Regions from separate parts of the Escherichia sp. HH091_1A genome, predicted to be linked through region 1. Evidence: predicted binding sites of a transcription regulator. Region 1 holds the regulator's gene; the other holds the start of a gene.

Evidence for each region. Region 1 encodes Fur, which represses iron uptake genes when iron is present. Its sites were predicted from a motif close to ATAATAATGAGAACNACTATCAA; they were not measured.
Region 2: ygiD (4,5-DOPA-extradiol-dioxygenase) is a predicted target of Fur. The motif match lies at 4,296-4,318, and genes of this name have one in related genera.

The regions. Positions count from the first base shown of each region.
Region 1 covers NZ_AP025747.1:800,292-812,664, reverse strand. Annotated here, with positions in the region: gene potE (putrescine-ornithine antiporter) at 1-842, shown strand, start outside; gene pgm (phosphoglucomutase (alpha-D-glucose-1,6-bisphosphate-dependent)) at 1,065-2,705, opposite strand; gene seqA (replication initiation negative regulator SeqA) at 2,731-3,276, opposite strand; gene ybfF (esterase) at 3,461-4,225, shown strand; gene ybfE (LexA regulated protein) at 4,365-4,658, shown strand; gene fldA (flavodoxin FldA) at 4,798-5,328, shown strand; gene uof (fur leader peptide) at 5,538-5,624, shown strand; gene fur (ferric iron uptake transcriptional regulator) at 5,617-6,063, shown strand; gene QUF14_RS03695 (ChiQ/YbfN family lipoprotein) at 6,147-6,473, opposite strand; gene chiP (chitoporin ChiP) at 6,523-7,929, opposite strand; gene glnS (glutamine--tRNA ligase) at 8,508-10,172, opposite strand; gene QUF14_RS03680 (IS110-like element IS621 family transposase) at 10,502-11,482, opposite strand; gene nagE (PTS N-acetyl glucosamine transporter subunit IIABC) at 11,720-12,373, opposite strand, start outside.
Region 2 covers NZ_AP025747.1:3,817,909-3,830,281, forward strand. Annotated here, with positions in the region: gene tolC (outer membrane channel protein TolC) at 1-1,412, shown strand, start outside; gene QUF14_RS19190 (DUF1190 family protein) at 1,560-2,231, shown strand; gene QUF14_RS19195 (glutathionylspermidine synthase family protein) at 2,237-3,397, shown strand; gene ygiD (4,5-DOPA-extradiol-dioxygenase) at 3,435-4,223, opposite strand; partial or broken gene zupT (zinc transporter ZupT) at 4,366-5,128, shown strand; gene QUF14_RS19210 (hypothetical protein) at 5,190-5,360, opposite strand; gene QUF14_RS19215 (fimbrial-like protein) at 5,934-6,497, shown strand; gene QUF14_RS19220 (fimbria/pilus outer membrane usher protein) at 6,584-9,106, shown strand; gene QUF14_RS19225 (fimbrial biogenesis chaperone) at 9,122-9,862, shown strand; gene QUF14_RS19230 (hypothetical protein) at 9,859-10,902, shown strand; gene ribB (3,4-dihydroxy-2-butanone-4-phosphate synthase) at 10,956-11,609, opposite strand; FMN riboswitch at 11,713-11,861, opposite strand; gene ubiK (ubiquinone biosynthesis accessory factor UbiK) at 11,983-12,282, shown strand; gene glgS (cell surface composition regulator GlgS) at 12,317-12,373, opposite strand, start outside.

The sequences.
Region 1 (12,373 bases):
CGGTGGTAGGCCTGTGCGTTATCGGCTGGTTCTGGTTTAGCCCGACACTTTACGTTGATTCCTGGAATCCGCATCATGCACCGTTCTTCAGTGCGGTAGGTTCTTCCATCGCCATGACGCTGTGGGCTTTTCTTGGTCTGGAGTCTGCGTGTGCGAATACTGATGTAGTGGAAAACCCGGAACGTAATGTGCCAATCGCGGTACTCGGCGGTACGTTAGGTGCGGCGGTGATTTATATCGTCTCCACCAACGTGATTGCCGGGATTGTGCCCAATATGGAGCTGGCAAATTCAACGGCACCATTTGGTCTGGCCTTCGCGCAAATGTTCACACCGGAAGTGGGTAAAGTCATTATGGCGCTGATGGTGATGTCCTGCTGCGGTTCGCTACTTGGCTGGCAGTTCACCATTGCCCAGGTGTTTAAATCTTCATCTGATGAAGGCTACTTCCCTAAAATTTTCTCCCGTGTAACCAAAGTGGATGCACCGGTTCAGGGGATGTTGACCATTGTGATTATTCAGAGTGGATTGGCACTGATGACCATTAGCCCGTCACTGAACAGCCAGTTCAACGTGCTGGTTAACCTGGCCGTGGTGACCAATATCATCCCATATATTCTGTCGATGGCGGCATTAGTCATTATTCAGAAGGTCGCCAATGTGCCACCATCAAAAGCGAAAGTAGCAAACTTTGTTGCCTTTGTTGGTGCGATGTACAGTTTCTATGCGCTGTACTCATCCGGGGAAGAAGCCATGCTGTACGGTTCCATCGTGACTTTCCTTGGTTGGACACTGTATGGTCTGGTATCACCACGCTTTGAACTGAAAAACAAACACGGTTAAAAAAGCGAAATAAAAAAGGGCGATTGAATGATCGCCCTTTCAGATTATTAACAAAGTGCTCGTTGTTCATGCCGGATGCGGCGTGAACGCCTTATCCGTCCTACAAAATAGTGCAAATTCAATATATTGCACCATCCTCGTAGGCCTGATGAACGTAGCGTATCAGGCTATCATAAGTAAAAAGGGCGATCTTCCGATCGCCCTTTTTCTTATTTAATGTGTTTACGCGTTTTTCAGAACTTCGCTAACAATCTCAACCGCTTCTTTCTCAATCTGCTTGCGATGTTCTTCACCAAGGAAGCTTTCGCAGTAGATTTTGTATGCGTCTTCTGTGCCTGACGGACGCGCGGCGAACCAACCGTTGTCAGTCATCACTTTCAGACCGCCAATAGAAGCACCGTTGCCCGGTGCCGCCGTCAGGCGCGCGGTGATCGGGTCGCCTGCCAGGGTGCTGGCGCTCACCATTTCCGGAGACAGCTTAGACAGCGCCGCTTTTTGTGCGGAAGTCGCAGCTGCCTGCAAACGGTTGTAGCTCGGCGCACCAAAGCGTTTTGCCAGTTCGTTGTAGTGTTCCTGCGGGTTCTTACCGGTAACAGCAGTGATTTCCGCCGCCAGCAGACACATGATGATGCCGTCTTTATCAGTAGACCACGGCGTGCCATCGAAACGCAGGAAGGAAGCCCCCGCGCTTTCTTCGCCGCCGAAGCCAAAGCTGCCGTCAAACAGACCATCCACAAACCATTTGAAACCTACCGGTACTTCTACCAGCTTACGGCCCAAATCGTTGACCACGCGGTCGATCATCGCAGAAGAAACCAGCGTTTTACCGACAGCAACATCTTTGCCCCACTGCGGACGATGCTGGAACAGGTAGTTGATCGCCACCGCCAGGTAGTGGTTCGGATTCATCAAACCTGCCGGAGTGACGATACCGTGACGGTCATAATCCGGGTCGTTAGCAAACGCCAGATCGAACTTATCACGCAGTGCCAGCAGACCCGCCATCGCACACTCGGAGGAGCAGTCCATACGGATCGCGCCGTCTTTATCGAGGTGCATAAAGCGGAAGGTTTGATCGACCTGATCGTTAACGATGGTCAGGTTAAGGTTGTAATACTCGCCAATACGCTTCCAGTATTCGATACCGGAACCGCCCAGCGGATCAACGCCCAGCGTCAGGCCCGCTTTCTGAATCGCCGCCATATCAACGATATCGGCCAGACCTTCCACAAACGGCTGCACCAGATCCTGCTCTTTCACATGACCGGATGCCATCGCTTCGTCAAGGGAGATACGCTTCACGCCTTTCAGGCCATCGGCCAGCAGTGCGTTGGCCCTGTCTTCCACCACTTTGGTGACGTTAGTATCAGCCGGGCCACCATTTGGCGGATTGTACTTGATACCACCATCTTCCGGCGGGTTATGGGACGGTGTAATCACGATACCGTCTGCCAGCGGGCCACCTTTTTTATTGTGAACCAGGATGGCATTGGAAACGGCAGGCGTCGGAGTGAAGCCATTGTTTTCCTGCACAATAACATCTACGCCGTTCGCTGCCAGCACTTCCAGTACGGAAATGAACGCAGGCTCGGACAGGGCGTGAGTATCTTTACCCACATAGCAAGGGCCAGTGATGCCGTTTTTCGCACGTTCTTCAGCAATTGCCTGAGCGATCGCCAGAATGTGCGGCTCGTTAAAGCTGTGGCGCGCTGCACTGCCACGGTGACCGGAAGTACCGAATTTCACCGCGTGCTCCGCATTCCCTGCTTCTGGTTTCAGTACATAATATTGCGCCGTCAGTTGGGCGACGTTAATCAAATCACTCTGTTGTGCAGGTTGGCCTGCACGATTGTGGATTGCCATTGCTTTGTCCTTTGTCTGCAACGTTTTAGATAGTTCCGCAAACCTTCTCAATCAATTCCGCCGGGAATTGCATCGACTGCATGATGTGTTCGATCATGCTGCATTTACGGCCGGTGTTGGTGTTGGTGATCACCCAATACGGCGTGCCTGGCACATGTTTCGGCTTGGTCTGATTACCATTTTTCAGCAGCGTTTGTTCATCTGCCGCAAAGTAAACGCGTGTACGACCGTGCAACGATTCCGTGGCCTCGGCAAACGCCTGGGCGTCAAGAGAATATAGTGTAGACAACAGCAGCATGAAGCGATTGACCGCTCGCTTTTGCTCTGCGTATTCGTCTGAAAGCAAAAGTTCACGCATTGCGCGAACCTTGTCTTTAATCGTTTTGACCGGCTTCGCTTCGACGATAGCAGGTGACGCAACGCGAACCTCTTTCGTCACCGGAGCAGCAGGCTGTGATGCGGCGGAAAATTTCAACATACGCCGTAAAATGTCGGATGCGCTCTCGCCGATATGCTTAGTGTGGCTGGCAATATAGCTGTAGAGTTCATCATCAACTTCAATCGTTTTCATCTTAATCCAGTGCAGTGTCTTAGCTGAATACAAGTCGCCAGGAGTATATGAATAAATCCCGGCAGCGGATAGCGTCAAGCCTGGCTTGCAGAAAAACTCGGATTAAACCTTATTTGTTGCAGCCCTGTGGCACAATGGTCAACATAATACCCTAACCCGACAACGCGAAAAAAAGAACTTTGCCATGAAATTGAATATCCGCGCGCAAACTGCACAAAACCAGCACAATAATTCTCCCATCGTTCTTGTCCATGGTCTGTTTGGCAGCCTCGACAACCTTGGCGTACTGGCTCGCGATCTGGTAAACGATCACAATATCATCCAGGTTGATATGCGTAACCACGGTCTTTCCCCGAGAGATCCGGTGATGAGTTACCCGGCGATGGCCCAGGATCTTGTTGACACTCTGGATGCACAGCAGATCGATAAGGCAACATTTATTGGACACTCAATGGGCGGTAAAGCGGTGATGGCACTGACTGCACTGGCCCCCGATCGCATCGATAAACTGGTGGCGATTGATATCGCGCCGGTCGACTATCACGTACGCCGTCATGATGAAATTTTCGCGGCTATCAACGCAGTCAGTGAATCCGACGCGCAAACTCGCCAGCAAGCAGCGGCAGTAATGCGCCAGCATCTTAATGAAGAAGGGGTGATTCAGTTTCTGTTGAAATCTTTTGTTGACGGGGAGTGGCGCTTTAACGTGCCGGTATTGTGGGATCAGTATCCGCATATTGTGGGTTGGGAGAAAATCCCGGCATGGGATCACCCTGCCCTGTTTATCCCAGGCGGCAATTCTCCGTATGTTAGCGAGCAGTATCGTGATGATTTACTGACACAATTTCCACAGGCACGAGCGCATGTGATTGCTGGCGCGGGTCACTGGGTCCATGCTGAAAAACCGGATGCGGTATTACGCGCTATCCGTCGCTATCTCAATGATTAACGTAACTGATTAAAAACCCAGCGTCCGCGTCGCTTTCCGCGCGTGGGCGTTGGCGTGACTCATCGCGCTGATGTATTATGGCGCGCTATCCATCCGGGCAGGCGCCTGGCTGATTGTTTCCCCCGAAGTCACCAAGATCATGGCCAAAGAACAAACGGACCGTACGACATTAGATCTGTTCGCGCACGAGCGTCGACCGGGACGACCGAAAACTAATCCGCTTTCGCGCGATGAACAGCTGCGTATTAATAAACGCAACCAGCTAAAACGCGACAAAGTACGTGGCCTTAAGCGTGTCGAACTGAAGCTAAACGCGGAAGCTGTCGAGGCGCTGAACGAGCTGGCGGAATCGCGCAATATGAGCCGTAGCGAACTGATCGAAGAGATGTTAATGCAGCAACTGGCGGCGCTGCGTAGTCAGGGCATCGTTTAAATTTCCACTTTCATGTAGCACAGTGTGCAGTCCTGCTCGTTTGCTGATTCCGCAAGACTGCCTGTTCTGCTATGATTGCCTTTATCCGTGGGCAATTTTCCACCCCCATTTCAATAAGTTTCAAGAGGTTATTTCACTCATGGCTATCACTGGCATCTTTTTCGGCAGCGACACCGGTAATACCGAAAATATCGCAAAAATGATTCAAAAACAGCTTGGTAAAGACGTTGCCGATGTCCATGACATTGCAAAAAGCAGCAAAGAAGATCTGGAAGCATATGACATTCTGCTGCTGGGCATCCCAACCTGGTATTACGGCGAAGCGCAGTGTGACTGGGATGACTTCTTCCCGACTCTCGAAGAGATTGATTTCAATGGCAAACTGGTTGCGCTGTTTGGTTGTGGCGACCAGGAAGATTACGCTGAATACTTCTGTGACGCATTGGGCACCATCCGCGACATCATTGAACCGCGCGGTGCAACCATCGTTGGTCACTGGCCAACTGCGGGCTACCATTTCGAAGCATCAAAAGGTCTGGCAGATGACGACCACTTTGTCGGTCTGGCTATCGACGAAGACCGTCAGCCGGAACTGACCGCTGAACGTGTAGAAAAATGGGTTAAACAGATTTCTGAAGAATTGCATCTCGACGAAATTCTCAATGCCTGATGTGATGCGGCGTAGACTCATGTCTACGCCGTATTAATAGATAATGCCAATCAAAATAATTGCTACAAATTTGTAACTTTTGCTGTTGTACCTGTACAATGTCCCGGTGTTCAAGTGGCCTTGCCGTTGTAAATGTAAGCTGTGCCACGTTTTTATTAACAATATTTGCCAGGGACTTGTGGTTTTCATTTAGGCGTGGCAATTCTATAATGATACGCATTATCTCAAGAGCAAATTCTGTCACTTCTCCTAATGAAGTGAACCGCTTAGTAACAGGACAGATTCCGCATGACTGATAACAATACCGCCCTAAAGAAAGCTGGCCTGAAAGTAACGCTTCCTCGTTTAAAAATCCTGGAAGTTCTTCAGGAGCCGGACAACCATCACGTCAGTGCGGAAGATTTATACAAACGTCTGATCGATATGGGTGAAGAAATTGGTCTGGCTACGGTATATCGCGTACTGAACCAGTTCGACGACGCTGGTATCGTCACCCGCCACAATTTTGAAGGCGGTAAATCCGTATTTGAACTGACACAGCAACATCACCACGATCACCTGATCTGCCTCGACTGCGGCAAGGTTATCGAATTTAGTGATGATTCCATCGAAGCGCGTCAGCATGAAATTGCCGCAAAACATGGCATTCGCCTGACTAACCACAGTCTCTATCTTTACGGTCACTGTGCCGAAGGCGATTGCCGCGAAGATGAGCACGCGCACGAAGGCAAATAAGCCAGCCTGAACGAGAAAAGCCAACCTGCGGGTTGGCTTTTTTATGCAAGGGAAATAAGAAAAGCGAGAGTTACAGCTCTCACTTATTTGTTATTACTGCGAATTTCCTGCCAGACTTTATCACAATCGGCTTTCACCGCCTGATCATTTCCGGTTTGCGTTGCACGCAGACACTGCTGATAATCCAGTACGCGTACACTTTCCTGCTCGGCAAACTGCTGATGTTGTTTCTCTTTCTTCAGCACGTTTAACACGCTCTGACAGGCTTCAATTTTTTCCGGCGAACCTTGCGCGGTGTTGATACAGGCGCTGTAAGCTTCTTTCAGATGGCTGTCTTCCTGTGGCGCGGTGGATTGTGCACAAGCCACCAGCCCCGATGCCATCATGGCGATGAGAATCAGTTTTTTCATTGCAAATTCCTCAAACGTGCGGCAGGCACAAAACCTGCCGCGTCGGGCATCAGAAGATGGTGAATGGTGCGATTACCATAAATTTCACGTCACGCTCATCCTGGAAGATGTTGCCGTAACCACCGCCCCAGCTTGGGATGTCGGAGTGGTTGTCGTATTCGGTAAAGTGCAGTTTGAACATCGTGCCTTTGGCGCGACCGTCCTGAATGGTGTAGACCGCATCCAGGCTGTATGCAGACTCTTCAATAGTCCGGTTCTTGTCGTAGTACGCATCCGGATTGCTCTGCCAGGTAGCGGTTTTAGCATCCCATGCGTAAACGTAGGAAGCGCCGATGGCGAAGCCTGGAAGATTCCAGTTTTTCAGGTCATACATCGCACCGAAGAAGACCGCTTTTTCGCCGTTGGCGTTGAAGTCAGAACGGTTATCCCACCAGATATCCAGGCGACCGTTCGAGGAAGCATAGGTTGGAGTCATACGTTGCAGGAAGTATCCCTGCTGGCCGTCGGCTTTAACCCAGGTGCCTTCCAGACGCAAATCCACTACGTCAGCCGCCCGGTAACCAAAGGTCAACGCTTGCAGCCAGGCAGTGCCGTCGTAAAGGTCGTTGACGCTACGATCGTCAACTTTATCGCGCGTACCGTAGAACTGGTAGCTGGTGGTTAACGGGCTACCGGCGATATCAAATTTGTAGCTGGCTTTGGCAAAATATTGATCAATATACCCTTCCGCCTGACCAAACGCCGCTTCCAGTACGAAGTTATTTTTGAAGTCGTACTTCGCCCCAAGGGAGTGTAGATAATCAACTTTGGTGGTTTTATCGTTCTGATAAAACTCATCCATTTCCAGATGCCACGGCGCTTTATATTCGTTGGTCCACATGTAGGAGAAACTCAACGCACCAGCATCGCCGTAATCAAAATTCGCCCCCGCTTCCGCCCCCTGATAAGTACCCGGCATAAAGCTCCAGTGCGGCGCTAACAGCGTCTGACCGGTTGGCTGAATATAACCTGCCCGCGCCCACACCGGACCGTATTTAAATTTGGCCGCTGCTTTATACAGGCTTATACCGCTTTTATCGCCGGACCAGTCTTCGTCATAGGCTTTATTGCTTTTTGAAAACGCGATTTCGTTCGGGTGAGAACTGTCGCCGTTTTCCGCCATTTCAATCGCCGTAAACGCCGCAATATCAAGGCCGAACATATCAGCAGCATAACCAGACTGAAAATCGAGGTTGGCATTCCAGGTGGAGTGAGAAAGGTTAGTTTTGTATTTGTCGCCGTCGGTAACGTCTTTACGGTCGCGTTCACGCTGCCAGTAATAGATACCGCCGGTTAAGGTTGAATCGTCGATGAATCCTTCGGCGCGAGCCTCCGGCATTGCCATAAAGCCCGACATTGCTGTAACACCGGCGATAGCCAGCGCCAGCGTACTACGTTTGCCACTAAACGTACGCATGGGTTAATCCTCTTTGACGTATAAATTGCTGCACCAAAGGTGAACAGCGAAAAAAAATAAAAATTAAAAAGTAGCGTTGAGAAAAGTCTCGCTGACTACAGGAACAGACTATTTTTCGCGACGCGAATTATCAATCTCTTTCTGTAACCAGAATGTAAGAACATGAGCAACCGCACATATTTTGATGATTTTTGTTACAAGGCTTAAGTTTGCAGTTGAAAGGCTTGCAGAAGAATAAAAGCGTGAATTTCCAGCAAGATGAAAACGGTTACATTTTATTTAATTATGGTTTGTGATTTTAAATTTGTTTTATGGATAAATTGCGAAGCGGAATTAATTCGCGAAGAAAAGCAGAAAAAAACGCCGCGGAGCGCGGCGTTTGGGTTTGTTTGCTATTTCTTGCCGGATGCGGCGTGAACGCCTTATCCGGCCTACAAAAGCACGCAAATTCAATATATGGCAGAGATCATGTAGGCCTGATAAGCGTAGCGCATCAGGCAATTTAGCGTTTGAAACTGTTTCTATGTTTCTTGCCGGATGCGGCGTAAACGCCTCACCCGGCCTGGTAGAACTTAAAATTACTCGCCTACTTTCGCCCAGGTATCACGCAGCCCAACGGTGCGGTTAAATACCGGTTTTTCCGCCGTAGAATGGCGGCTGTCGAGGCAGAAATAACCTTCACGCTCAAACTGGAATGCTTTACCCGCTACCGCATCTTTCAGCGAAGGTTCAGCAAAGCCCTGTTTGATCACCAACGATTCCGGGTTAATCACCGACAGGAAATCATCCGCAGCACCTGGGTTCGGCACGCTGAACAGACGATCGTACAGGCGGATTTCAACCGGCAGCGCATGTGCCGCGCTCACCCAGTGAATAACGCCTTTCACTTTACGACCATCTGCCGGATCTTTGCTTAAGGTGTCGGCGTCATAAGTACAGAAGATGGTGGTGATATTGCCTTCGGCATCTTTCTCCACGCGTTCTGCCTTAATAACGTAAGCATTACGCAGACGCACTTCTTTACCCAGCACCAGACGTTTGTACTGCTTGTTAGCTTCTTCGCGGAAATCGGCGCGATCGATCCAAATCTCACCGCTAAACGGCACCTGACGGCTACCCATTTCCGGTTTGTTTGGATGGTTCGGCATGGTAACCATTTCGCCTTCGCCCTGGTAGTTTTCGATAACCAGTTTCACCGGATCGATAACCGCCATTGCGCGCGGGGCGTTTTCGTTGAGATCTTCACGAATGCAGGATTCCAGCGACGCCATCTCAATGGTGTTGTCCTGCTTGGTCACGCCAATGCGTTTGCAGAACTCACGAATAGAAGCCGCCGTGTAACCACGACGACGCAGACCGGAAATAGTCGGCATACGCGGATCATCCCAGCCTTCAACGTGCTTGTCGGTCACCAGCAGGTTCAGCTTACGCTTGGACATCACGGTGTATTCCAGATTCAGGCGCGAGAATTCGTACTGGCGCGGATGAACAGGAATGGTGATGTTGTCCAGTACCCAGTCATACAGACGACGGTTATCCTGGAACTCCAGCGTACACAGAGAGTGTGTAATACCTTCCAGCGCATCGCTGATGCAGTGGGTGAAGTCGTACATCGGGTAGATGCACCACTTGTTACCGGTCTGGTGGTGTTCAGCAAACTTAATGCGGTACAGCACCGGATCGCGCATCACGATAAACGGCGAAGCCATGTCGATTTTCGCGCGCAGGCAGGCTTTACCTTCTTCAAAACCACCGGTACGCATTTTTTCGAACAGCGCCAGGTTCTCTTCAACGCTACGGTCGCGGTACGGGCTGTTTTTACCCGGCTGAGTCAGGGTGCCACGATATTCGCGGATCTGTTCCGGTGTCAGTTCATCAACATACGCCAGGCCTTTATTGATCAGTTCGATCGCATAGGCGTGGAGCTGATCAAAATAATCGGAGGAGTAACGGACGTTACCAGACCAGTGAAAACCTAACCACTCTACGTCGTTTTTGATCGAATCGACATACTCGATATCTTCTTTTACCGGGTTAGTGTCGTCGAAACGCAGGTTGCACTGGCCTTTATAGTCCTGGGCGATCCCGAAGTTCAGGCAGATAGATTTCGCATGGCCAATATGCAGATAGCCATTCGGCTCCGGCGGGAAACGGGTGTGTACTGTGGTGTGCTTACCACTGGCCAGATCTTCATCGATGATCTGACGGATAAAGTTAGTCGGGCGGGCTTCTGCCTCACTCATCGTGGATTCCTCAAAGCGTAAACAACGTATAACGGCGTATGATCTTATAAGCGGGACAGGCTGACAACTGTTAGTTAGTGAAAATCGAAAATCTCACTGAGATTATGGGGATGATTGATGAAAAAAAAAGCGGCAGAGAAGATCTCCACCGCTTCTGCCAGTCCTGCGTCATTGTTGGATGCGACGCTTAAGCGTCTTATCCAACCTGGACTGAGCTTTTGTAGATACTGTTATGGCCTGCAAGTTTTTTTCTACCCTGGTTTCCCAGATTGCAGGCATGCCAGACACAGCGCCGTCAGGCGCTGTTTTTTTCATCCCTTCCGCGATTTTTACGCAGCTACCGGATTATGCCGTGACGCATCGAACGGTACGCCTGACTTCAGCACTCCATACGCCACCTGTGCCAGCTTGCGCATCATCGCGCCGAGAATCACTTTTCCTTTCTTGCCATTAGCCGCCAGACGGTCGCGGAACGCCCGTCCCCACTCAGTCTTACTGGTGGCTACCATTGCAGGCATATACAACGCCCTGCGAAGCGACACATGTCCGGCTTTACTCAACCGGCTTGCCCCTCTCACACTACTGCCTGATTCATAACGCCGTGGTGTCAGACCCGCAAAAGCGGCGAACTGTCTGGCATGGGCGAAGCGGTCCTTCAGACCGATATAAGCCAGTAATACCGCAGATGTTTTCTCTCCGATACCCGGGATACTTTCCAGCAGTTTCCTGCGGTGTTTCATATCCGGATCATCGTCTGTCAGGTCTTTTATCTGCTTCTCAAGACGCTTCAGCTCTGCTTCAAGCCACAGAAGGTGAGCATCAATGCTCGGTCTCTGGACTTCCCGCGCCGTTTCAGTGCGGTTCAGTTCCTGCGTGTGCATATCTGTCAGCGCCTGGTGGCGTACTACCAGGGCACGCAACGCGCGTTCAAGCGGGTGAGGCGCTTCCCAGGCTGCAGGGCGCTTCTGACGACAGAACTCTGCCAGCATGCGCGCATCCACGGTATCAGTCTTGTTACGCAGTCCTTCACTCTGAGCGAAAGCTTTACCCAACGCAGGATTAATGACTGACACTATGTAGCCTGCATCGTAAAGGCACTCTGCGACAGGTTCCATATAGGTGCCGGTCGCTTCGATGCAGATATGCGCATGGTCAATCTTGTGACCCTTCAGCCAGCTCACCAGCTCATCGTGCCCTTTAGTGGTGTTAGCGAATTTTTTGGTGCGATGACGACCATCAGGACGCAACACATCGACATCCAGTTTCTCTTTAGCGGTGTCGATACCGATATAATGAAGTTCATGTTCCATCGTGAAACCAACCTTGCAAATACGGATTACCGGGAAAACCGGTCCATGATACTGTCCGGTTTATCACTTTGGGAGAAAGGCAGTCCGCTGCATAAATCTACGCAACAGGTTGAAAACCTAAGGCCCGATACGGCATGCGGACTGCAGGCAGAGAAAACTGGCCGATTTTCTCTGCACAGGAGGGATAATACAAGGCCTGATAAGACGCGTCATGCGTCGCATCAGGCATGAAGCAGATTACTTTTTGATTTCATACAGCGGCGTTTGACCCGCCACAACATGACCTTGAGCTTTAATGATAAGGCCGCTGAAATCGTCGATATTGCTGCAAACCACCGGGCTAATCATCGAACGGGCGTTAGCGTTCAGGTAATCCAGATCCATTTCCAGAATCGGTTGCCCTGCGCTTACTTGCGCACCCTCTTCCACCAGACGTTTAAAGCCTTTGCCTTCCAGCGCTACGGTGTCGATACCCATATGGACGACAATCTCAGCGCCTTTTTCGGTTTCCAGGCAGAACGCGTGATTGGTGTTGAAGATTTTCACGATTGTCCCTGCGGCTGGCGATACGACGATTTTATCCGTCGGTTTCACCGCCACACCGTCACCCACCGCTTTGCTGGCAAATGCTTCGTCAGGAACCTGATCCAGCGCCACAACATCACCGGTAATCGGCGATACCAGCTCCGCGACAGACACCGCGTTTGGTACGGCCTGCGGTTTTGCTACAGGCACGGTAGTTGCAGGCGCAGTTTCAGCAGAGGCGGCTGCTACCGGACCACGGGCAACGACTTTCTTCATTGCATCGCCAATGGATTCCGCTTTCGCGCCAACAATCACCTGAATAGTCTGTTTGTTCAGTTTTACCACCCCAGAAGCACCCAGACGTTT
Region 2 (12,373 bases), 2.4 Mb from region 1:
ACCTGATGCAAGTTTATCAGCAAGCACGCCTTAGTAACCCGGAATTGCGTAAGTCTGCCGCCGATCGTGATGCTGCCTTTGAAAAAATTAATGAAGCACGCAGTCCATTACTGCCACAGCTAGGTTTAGGTGCAGATTACACCTATAGCAACGGCTACCGCGACGCGAACGGCATCAACTCTAACGCGACCAGTGCGTCCCTGCAGTTAACTCAATCCATTTTTGATATGTCGAAATGGCGTGCGTTAACGCTACAGGAAAAAGCAGCGGGTATTCAGGACGTCACGTATCAGACCGATCAACAAACCTTGATCCTCAACACCGCGACTGCTTATTTCAACGTGTTGAATGCCATTGATGTTCTTTCCTATACGCAGGCGCAAAAAGAAGCGATCTACCGTCAGTTAGATCAAACCACTCAACGTTTTAACGTGGGCCTGGTGGCGATCACCGACGTGCAGAACGCCCGTGCACAGTACGATACCGTGCTGGCGAATGAAGTGACCGCACGTAATAACCTTGATAACGCGGTAGAGCAGCTGCGCCAGATCACCGGTAACTATTATCCGGAACTGGCGGCGCTGAATGTCGAAAACTTTAAAACCGACAAACCGCAGCCGGTTAACGCGCTGCTGAAAGAAGCCGAAAAACGCAACCTGTCGCTGTTACAGGCACGCTTGAGCCAGGACCTGGCGCGCGAGCAAATTCGCCAGGCGCAGGATGGTCACTTACCGACTCTGGATTTAACGGCTTCTACCGGGATTTCTGACACCTCATATAGCGGTTCGAAAACCCGTGGTGCCGCTGGTACCCAGTATGACGATAGCAATATGGGCCAGAACAAAGTTGGCCTGAGCTTCTCGCTGCCGATTTATCAGGGCGGAATGGTTAACTCGCAGGTGAAACAGGCACAGTACAACTTTGTTGGTGCCAGCGAACAACTGGAAAGCGCGCATCGTAGCGTCGTGCAAACCGTGCGTTCCTCCTTCAACAACATTAATGCTTCTATCAGCAGCATTAACGCCTACAAACAAGCCGTAGTTTCCGCTCAAAGCTCATTAGACGCGATGGAAGCGGGCTACTCGGTCGGTACGCGTACCATTGTTGATGTGCTGGATGCCACCACCACGCTGTACAACGCCAAGCAAGAGCTGGCGAATGCGCGTTATAACTACCTGATTAACCAGTTGAATATTAAATCAGCTCTGGGTACGTTGAACGAGCAGGATCTGCTGGCACTGAACAATGCGCTGAGCAAACCGGTTTCCACTAATCCAGAAAACGTTGCGCCGCAAACGCCAGAACAAAATGCTATTGCTGATGGTTATGCACCAGATAGCCCAGCCCCAGCCGTTCAGCAAGCATCCGCACGCACGACTACCAGTAACGGTCATAACCCTTTCCGTAACTGATGCTGACGACGGGGCTTCGGCCCCGTCTGAACGTAAGGCAACGTAAAGATACGGGTTATCTGCCGCATTCTTCCCCCTTCCCGCTTCAATTTCGACCAGCCATCCTCTATTCTGATGGGTATTTACCACTGGTCCCGGAAGACAAAAATGAAACGGACAAAATCCATACGCCACGCATCGTTCCGCAAAAACTGGAGCGCACGCCATCTGACACCTGTCGCTCTTGCTGTTGCCACTGTTTTTATGCTGGCAGGCTGTGAAAAGAGTGATGAGACAGTGTCTCTGTACCAAAATGCTGATGACTGCTCAGCCGCAAACCCAGGCAAAAGCGCAGAATGTACCACTGCGTATAACAATGCGCTGAAAGAAGCCGAACGTACTGCGCCGAAATACGCCACACGTGAAGACTGTGTTGCCGAATTTGGTGAAGGTCAGTGCCAGCAGGCACCAGCCCAGGCTGGCATGGCACCTGAAAATCAGGCGCAGGCCCAGCAATCCAGCGGGAGTTTCTGGATGCCGCTGATGGCAGGTTACATGATGGGACGTTTGATGGGCGGCGGCGCGGGCTTTGCACAACAACCGCTGTTCTCCTCGAAAAACCCAGCCAGCCCGGCTTACGGTAAATATACTGATGCCACCGGTAAAAACTATGGCGCAGCTCAGCCAGGCCGCACCATGACCGTACCGAAGACAGCCATGGCACCAAAACCGGCGACCACCACTACCGTTACCCGCGGTGGCTTTGGTGAATCTGTTGCCAAACAAAGCACCATGCAGCGTAGCGCAACTGGCACCTCTTCTCGTTCAATGGGTGGCTGATACCGATGGAAAGAGTCAGTATTACCGAGCGCCCGGACTGGCGCGAAAAAGCCCACGAATACGGTTTCAATTTTCACACCATGTACGGCGAACCGTACTGGTGTGAAGATGCTTACTACAAGTTGACCCTCGCCCAGGTTGAAAAGCTGGAAGAAGTCACCGCCGAACTGCACCAGATGTGCCTGAAAGTGGTTGAAAAAGTGATCGCCAGCGATGAGCTGATGACCAAATTCCGCATTCCAAAACACACCTGGAGTTTTGTGCGCCAGTCATGGCTGACTCACCAGCCATCGCTTTATTCGCGTCTTGATCTGGCGTGGGATGGTACTGGCGAACCTAAACTTCTGGAAAATAACGCCGATACGCCAACGTCACTGTATGAAGCCGCATTCTTTCAGTGGATCTGGCTGGAAGATCAGCTTAACGCCGGTAACCTGCCGGAAGGCAGCGACCAGTTTAACAGTCTGCAAGAAAAGCTTATTGATCGCTTTGTCGAGCTGCGTGAGCAGTTCGGCTTCCAATTGCTACATCTCACCTGCTGTCGCGATACAGTGGAAGATCGCGGCACCATTCAATATTTGCAGGACTGCGCAACCGAAGCTGAAATCGCTACCGAATTCCTCTACATCGACGATATCGGTTTAGGCGAAAAAGGTCAGTTCACGGATTTACAGGATCAGGTGATTTCCAACCTGTTCAAGCTGTATCCGTGGGAATTTATGCTGCGTGAGATGTTCTCAACCAAGCTGGAGGATGCAGGCGTACGCTGGCTGGAACCGGCGTGGAAGAGCATTATCTCCAACAAGGCGCTTCTACCGCTGCTGTGGGAGATGTTCCCGAATCACCCAAACCTGTTGCCCGCTTATTTTGCGGAAGATGATCATCCGCAAATGGAAAAATATGTGGTTAAACCGATCTTCTCCCGTGAAGGCGCAAACGTGTCGATCATTGAGAACGGCAAAACCATTGAAGCAGCAGAAGGTCCGTATGGCGAAGAAGGGATGATTGTTCAGCAATTCCACCCGTTACCGAAATTCGGCGATAGCTATATGCTGATTGGTAGCTGGCTGGTGAACGATCAACCTGCCGGAATTGGCATTCGTGAAGACCGTGCATTGATCACCCAGGATATGTCTCGGTTTTATCCACATATTTTTGTTGAATAAGCCATGATACCGGATGGCACTCGCCATCCGGTAATTATTAGCCTATCTGCACCGACAACATACTTAAACTGCCCATTTCTATACCATCGACCGGAATGGTAATTGGCTCCTGCCCATCCCACGCACCTAAGACATACAACAACGGCAGATAGTGCTCTGGCGTTGGGTTCGATAACGCGCCACCTTCATGGTCGAGATAATTCACCAGAGGATGCTGCTCTACCGGCCCTTGCCACGTCAGATTCGCTTTCACATACTCATTAAACGACATCGCCCAAGGATACGGTGAACTATCACCGTGCCACTTCACCGTACGCAGGTTGTGCACCACGTTACCGCTGGCGACCAACATTATTCCTTCGTCTCGCAGAGCCGCCAGTTTACGCCCCATCTCAAAGTGCCAGGCGGCAGGTTTGGTACTGTCGATACTCAACTGCACCATTGGGATATCGGCGTCAGGATACATCTTAATCAGCACGCCCCAGGAACCGTGGTCAAAGCCCCAGGCTTCTTTATCCAGCGTCACAGGGACCGGCGCTAACAGCTCAACCAGACGCTGTGCCAGCGCAGGCGAACCCGGAGCAGGATAATGGGTGTCGTACAGCGCCTGCGGAAAACCGCCAAAATCATGAATCGTGGGCGGCGTCTCCATCGCGGTCACTCCTGTTCCACGGGTAAACCAGTGAGCCGAAACCACCACAATCGCTTGCGGGCGTGGCAATGTCATCCCCAACTTCTGCCAGCTGCGGGTATACAAATTATCTTCCAGCACGTTCATCGGACTACCGTGACCTAAAAACAATGCTGGCATACGTGTTGAAGACATGATGATATCCTTAACTAAAGGTGTCATTTTGATATCCTCACAATACGCTTGTTCGGCGGAGTAAGAACCCGGATAACAATGATGATGATCATCAGTTATTTTGACGATCTGCCTGAAGGTAAAGATTTATAAGGAGTTGTCGATGTCAGTACCTCTCATTCTGACCATACTGGCGGGGGCAGCCACGTTTATTGGCGCGTTTCTCGGCGTTCTCGGACAAAAGCTTACTGGCGTTTTCGCTAGGATTTGCGGCGGGGATTATGTTGCTCATCTCATTAATGGAAATGCTTCCTGCCGCATTAGCCGCCGAAGGAATGTCGCCTGTGCTGGGTTATGGAATGTTTATCTTCGGTCTGCTTGGCTATTTTGGCCTGGACCGCATGTTGCCACATGCGCATCCGCAGGATTTAATGCAAAAATCGGTGCAGCCGTTGCCAAAATCGATCAAGCGCACAGCCATTCTGCTCACTCTCGGCATCAGTCTGCATAACTTCCCGGAAGGCATTGCCACCTTTGTCACGGCGAGCAGTAACCTGGAGCTGGGCTTTGGCATCGCGCTGGCTGTTGCATTGCATAATATTCCTGAAGGTCTGGCAGTTGCGGGGCCGGTTTACGCGGCAACGGGGTCAAAACGCACCGCAATTTTGTGGGCGGGCATTTCTGGGCTGGCAGAAATTCTTGGTGGTGTGCTGGCGTGGTTAATCCTCGGTAGCATGATTTCTCCGGTGGTCATGGCGGCAATCATGGCGGCGGTTGCAGGAATTATGGTGGCGCTCTCGGTTGATGAATTAATGCCGCTAGCTAAAGAGATTGACCCCAATAATAACCCCAGCTATGGCGTGCTATGTGGAATGTCAGTGATGGGATTCAGTTTAGTGCTGTTACAAACGGCGGGAATTGGTTAAAGACGATTATGACAGATGTTGCCCATTGCTAAAGGCAACATCTGTATCGTTATTAAAGGTATTATTGATGCTTTTCAAATACGTCTTTATCGAAGCGTTTATCTAATTTACTTTGAGCAGCTAACAGCGCATCTCTGTCATGACGAAAAGCTTTACAGTAACGTTTAAGATGAAGAAAATAGCCACCAGCTAGTAGAACAATTAATACAATCCAGTACCAGGCAATAAACATCCTTTTCACCTTCATAATTTAACATTACTAAACATTTAGCATTAAAATTTCACATATCCATCGTTGAATATATTCATATACTCGCATAATTGTGGATCAAGTATATGATTTCGATCATAGTAAGTGTTGTATTATACACCATACTCGATTAAAAAAGAAACAACCAAGACTATTAATGCATCCTATTCCCGGATGGAACATCACTAATTAATATTAATAAGCACCACCAGATATATATTATATCTTCGTGATTATTACGTTCCTACTCTTTATAATAATTATACTCTACCACCTTACAATATCAGAAGTAAACTTTTGTCAATAAGTGGTCATTCTTTCACCGTGACCCATACAAAAAATGTATCATACATAACGAAATTCAACAAATATCTAGATATATGCATCAAAATATATAACTAAAATGTATATTTTAAGTTTTACTTAATCAGTATTAAATATTAATAACAAGCCAAATTATCTTTGATTATGGTAATGTCCATAGCGGAATTAATATTAGATTCAAACCTATATTTTCCTCATCCATAGCTCTTCCTATTTATAAAGGATTAAGTCATGTTAAAAAAAACATTATTATCTATATTCGCAACCACACTATTATCTGGCGTTGCATTTAACGCGCTTGCTGATGACCCTAATCAGGGTTCCGGTAAAATAACGTTTAAGGGTGAAGTTATCGATGCACCTTGCTCTATTGCTCCTGGTGATGAAGATCAAACAATAAATCTCGGTGAGGTTGCTGATACTGTATTAAAAAGCGGACAGAAATCTCTGCCTGTAGATGTCACCATTCATTTGCAGGATTGTATTTTATCTGACGGCACTAACACTGTTGATAAAGTCAAAATCACCTTTAGCTCTGCCAGCGTTGACACTACCGACTCCAACCTGCTTAAAAACACACAGGAAGGTAACATCGGCGGCGCAACTGATGTAGGAGTACGTCTGGTGAAATCAGACAATACCAACGTGACTCTTGGTACCCCCATCACCATCGACTTCCCGACAACTAATTCCTACCAGGAGTTGAACTTTAAAGCCCGTATGGAATCTCTGGGACGCACCGCGACCCCGGGTAATGTGCAGGCACAGGCTAATTACGTACTCGACTACAAGTAATCGGCAATTAATACCTACACAACACCAGGCGGTAAAACTGATGAAATTTCATCAGCACCTTGGGGTCTTTTTTGAAATGGATTTTTATGAACAATAAAAACACGTTTACCGGGGATAAATTATCCTACGCAATTAAAAATGCCCTGTCTGGTGTTGTGTTTTCGCTACTCTTCGTTTTACCAGTCCGCGCCGTAGAATTCAATGCTGATATGATTGACGTTGAAGATCGTGCGAACATTGATCTCTCGCGATTTGAAAAAAAAGGCTATATCACCCCTGCAAAATACCTCGTTCGTGTGCAAATAAACAAAAACATGTTACCACAAGCGTTAATGCTGGAGTGGGCAAAAGCCGATAATGAAAGTGGTTCGTTACTCTGCTTAACCAAAGAAAACCTGACTAATTTCGGCCTTAATACGGACTTTATTGAATCATTGCAAACCATAGCTGGCAGCGAATGTTTAGATTTAAGTCAACGTCAGGAATTAACGATACGGCTTGATAAAGCCACAATGATATTATCGCTTAGCATTCCCCAAGCATGGTTAAAATACCAGGCAACAAACTGGACGCCCCCCGAATTTTGGGATGACGGTATCGCCGGATTTATCCTTGATTACAACATATACGCTAGCCAGTATTCTCCACAGCAGGGAGACAGTACCCAAAATGTCAGCTCCTATGGTACGTTAGGCTTTAACCTCGGCGCATGGCGCTTACGTAGCGATTACCAATATAATCAGAATTTTGCTGATGGTCGTTCCGTCAGCCATAGCGGTGAATTTGCGCGAACTTATCTCTTTCGCCCTATTCCCTCATGGTCATCTAAGTTCACCATGGGACAATACGACCTGAGTTCCAATCTTTACGATACCTTCCATTTTACTGGCGCATCACTGGAAAGTGATGAAAGCATGTTGCCGCCAGATTTACAGGGTTATGCGCCACAAATTACCGGCATCGCGCAGACCAACGCCAAAGTGACAGTAGCGCAAAATGGTCGTGTACTTTATCAAACCACAGTCGCGCCAGGCCCTTTTACTATTACTGATTTGGGTCAATCGTTTCAGGGTCAACTGGATGTCACTGTTGAAGAAGAAGATGGCCGTACCAATACCTTTCAGGTCGGTTCCGCTTCTATCCCCTATTTAACCCGTAAAGGGCAAGTACGCTACAAAACATCGCTGGGAAAACCAACATCAGTCGGACATAACGATATTAATAACCCCTTTTTCTGGACGGCTGAAGCCTCCTGGGGCTGGCTGAATAATGTGTCGCTCTATGGCGGCGGCATGTTCACTGCAGATGATTACCAGGCGATCACCACTGGCATCGGTTTTAACCTCAATCAATTTGGTTCGCTTTCTTTCGATGTCACCGGAGCTGATGCCTCTTTACAGCAACAAAATAGCGACAATTTGCGTGGTTACAGCTATCGGTTTAACTATGCAAAACATTTCGAATCAACGGGCAGCCAGATTACCTTCGCGGGTTATCGCTTCTCTGATAAAGATTACGTGTCAATGAATGAGTACCTCAACTCACGTAATGGTGATGAGTCAATCGATAACGAAAAAGAAAGTTATGTTATTTCCCTGAACCAGTACTTTGAATCGCTGGAATTAAACTCTTATGTCAACGTTACACGCAATACTTATTGGGACAGCCCTGCCAATACTAATTACTCGATATCAGTAAGCAAAAACTTTGATATTGGTGATTTCAAGGGCATTTCCGCATCGCTGGCAGTGAGTCGCATTCGCTGGGATGATGACGAAGAAAATCAGTATTACTTCTCATTCTCTCTGCCGTTACAGCAAAGTCGCAACCTTTCCTACAGCATGCAGCGCACGGGTGGTAGTAATACTTCGCAAATGGTTTCCTGGTATGACTCGTCAGACCGCAACAATATCTGGAATATTTCGGCGTCAGCAACGGACGATAATATTCGCGATGGCGAACCAACGCTGCGTGGCAGCTATCAGCACAATTCACCGTGGGGACGTCTGAACTTTACCGGTAGTGTGCAACCGAATCAGTACAATTCTGTTACCGCAGGCTGGTACGGTTCAATTACAGCTACGCGTCATGGTGTCGCTCTTCACGATTATAGCTACGGCGATAACGCCCGCATGATGGTCGATACCGATGGTATTCCTGGCGTTGAAATCAACTCTAACCGTACTGTTACCAATGGGCTGGGCATCGCCGTGATACCTTCATTATCGAACTACACCACCTCCATGTTGCGGGTGAATAATAACGTTCTGCCAGAAGGTGTCGATGTCGAAAACTCGGTCATTCGTACTACGCTCACCCAGGGTGCCATCGGCTACGCAAAACTGAATGCCACCACCGGATACCAAATCGTCGGCGTTATTCGTCAAGAAAATGGGCGCTTCCCACCACTGGGGGTGAATGTCACGGATAAATCGACAGGTAAAGATGTGGGCCTGGTGGCGGAAGATGGCTTTGTTTATCTCAGCGGGATTCAAGAAAACAGTACCCTACGTTTAACTTGGGGTAATAACTCCTGTGAAATTACCCCCCCGAACCAAAGTAACATCAACGAAAGTGCCATTATTTTGCCTTGTAAAACAGTCAACTAATTCAGGATGAAAAAAATGAAATCGCTATTAACCGTAACAGGAATGATTTGTTTACTGGGGTTCTGTAACTTCGCCCAAGCGACTGTCTCCCCCGACAGAACGCGCATAATTTTTAATGCTTCAAATAAAAGCGCAACTGTTCGCCTGACCAACCAAAGTAAAATCGATCCTTATTTAGCTCAATCGTGGATTGAGGACGCCAGCGGTAAAAAAACGCGCGATTACATATCAACGCTCCCCCCAATGGAACGTATCGAGGCCAATGAGCAAGTGCAAATTCGCCTGATGGCGCTGTCCGCATTAAACAACTTGCCACAGGACAGAGAAACGCTGTTTTACTATAACGTGCGGGAAATTCCGCCGCGCGCCAAAGAACAGAATGTAATGCAAATCGCCATGCAAAGTCGTCTGAAACTGTTCTGGCGACCCAAATCGATTGAATTAAAAGAGGGAGAGATGGTACCCCTGCAAAAATTGACGATTACCCACAGCGCCGCCGGGTTGACCCTGAATAACCCGACGCCTTATCACATTACCGTCGGTTATATCGGAACTAACGGCAAGACATTAATGCCCGGAACAGACAGCATTATGGTTACCCCTTTTGGGACTGCAACTCAGCAAATTAAAAACCTTCCGACGACCTTCCTACTGGGTTTTGTTGGTGATTACGGTGGGCTGGAAATGTTCAAAATTGACTGTAATTCCGTTCAGTCACTCTGCCAAGCTACACCTGCGAAGAAGGGAAAATTATGATCATGCTTTTTCGTCTCCTGGCAATATTGTGCTTGTTTGTTAATGTTTCTTCTTATGCAGTCGATTGCTATCAGAATAAACGTTTTGGTAATACAGAAATAAATAAACCTATGCCTGCGTTCAAAGTACCACAGGATGCTGAGATTGGTCAGAAAATTTGGGAAAGCGATGATATTAATACAAAAGTTTTTTGCAACAGGGCCGTCAATTGGTCAGAAAGCAATCCATATGAAAATGTTCATGCCTGGATAAAAATAGCAGAGTTCAATGATCCCTCTGTGATAAACAACCCATACTTAACATTTGGTGTAACTTATAATGGACAGGATTACGAAGGAAACAATCAGGGCATTGATACAGGATATTGTCTGGATAGAGCAAACCCATTTCAGATTGTGACTGACACATGCACTAATACTGGTGTCCTCCAAACAGAGGTCACCTTCAATGCTCGATTTCGCTTGTATGTAAAACTTAAACAACACCCCCCAAAGGACACGAAAATTGACTTCAGTACGGTCAATATATTGCAATTCGATGGTTCACAAGGAGCGAACACCGATAATAGAGCCAAAAATTTACACGCTAATATTACTGGACTCGACAATATTTCTTTTCTTGATTGTAGCATAGACATTCGCATTTTCCCTGAAAGTCAAATCGTTAATTTCGGACGTATTGACCCGAGTACAATCGTGACTATACCACCAACAGCTACATTTGATGTTTCAACAATTCGGGATGCTACTGCTAATTGTAGCGAACAATTTGATGTCGCAACCAGTTTCTACACTGATGATACATTATATGATAATACACACTTAGAAATGGGAAACGGTCTTATAATGCACATTACAGATCAAGTTGATAAGACAGATATGAAATTTAATCAGTATAAACTATTTACTACTTATAAACCTAATGAAACCCCAGCAGTAATAACACGAAGTTACCAGGCGAAGCTAACGACAGAACCAGGTGCAACACTGGTTTATGGCCCATTTCAAAAGGACCTGATTGTTAAAATCAACTACAACTAGCCATAAAAACGCCGGGAATATCCCGGCGTTTTCATCTTCAATATTTTGAGTTATTAACTAGCTTTACGCTCATGTGCCTGACGGTATGCCACCAGGTCTTCAATAGTCACGAGCGCCATATTGTGTTTATTGGCAAACTCAATGCACTCTGGTGCACGCGCCATCGTGCCATCGTCATTAGTCAGCTCACACAACACACCAGCTGGTTTAAAGCCTGCCAGCGTCATCAGATCAATAGTCGCTTCGGTATGGCCGCCACGCGTCAGCACACCACCCGCCTGCGCGCGCAGTGGGAATACGTGGCCAGGACGATTCAAGTCTGAAGGTTTAGCACCATCAGCAATCGCAGCACGAACGGTCGTAATACGGTCAGCGGCAGAAACACCGGTAGTCACCCCTTCAGCCGCTTCAATGGTCACGGTAAAACCGGTGCCATAGGCGCTGGTGTTTTTTTCTACCATCATTGGCAGATCGAGCTGTTTACGGCGATCTTCAGTGATGCACAGGCAAACAATACCGCTACCGTGGCGAATGGTCAGTGCCATCTGCTCAACGGTCATGGTTTCTGCCGGGAAGATCATATCGCCTTCGTTTTCACGGTCTTCATCATCAAGCACCATTACACCGCGTCCTTCACGCAGCGCTGCCAGTGCATTTTCAACACGTTCGAAAGGCGTACCAAAAGAGGAAAGTAGCGTCTGATTCATGGTAAAAAAACCTCACTAAAATTATGGTTACCAGAATCAGGGCAGTCTTAGGAGTGGCGGCATATAGCCAAAATAACGTGAGCGGGCCCATGCCCGACAGAATCGTTACTCTCTCCCATCCGGACTCTAACCGTCGGCCCCGGAATTACACCGGATCTGCTGTCCTTTGAGTTCGCACCCAAAGCGCTCGCGGGCTTTCAACTGAGTTGATTTACCGCCGGTGGGGAATTTCGCCCCGCCCTGAGAATAAGCGGATTCACTATAACGCTAATGATTAGCGGCAGCAACGCATAGCTTCACATAATTCTGGTTTATGACTTACCCTTATCGCACTACAATGGCACTCAACACCTATCAGTACAGGGAAACTACAATGATTGACCCGAAAAAAATTGAGCAAATCGCTCGCCAGGTTCACGAATCAATGCCTAAAGGAATCAGGGAGTTCGGGGAAGATGTGGAGAAAAAAATCCGCCAAACCCTACAAGCGCAGTTGACGCGTCTCGATCTGGTAAGCCGCGAAGAATTCGACGTTCAGACGCAAGTCCTGTTACGGACTCGTGAAAAACTGGCGTTACTGGAACAACGCATCAGCGAACTGGAAGCGCGCAATAATCCGGTAGCAGAACTTCAATCTCCTCCAGCTATCCCTCCGGTTGATAAAGCAGAATAAAGCACCACAAAAACGGGCCAGACGGCCCGTAATATCAATGTTCTAATTCCAGTTCTCTGGTTTGCATCATCTGTTGGCAATACCAGGCATA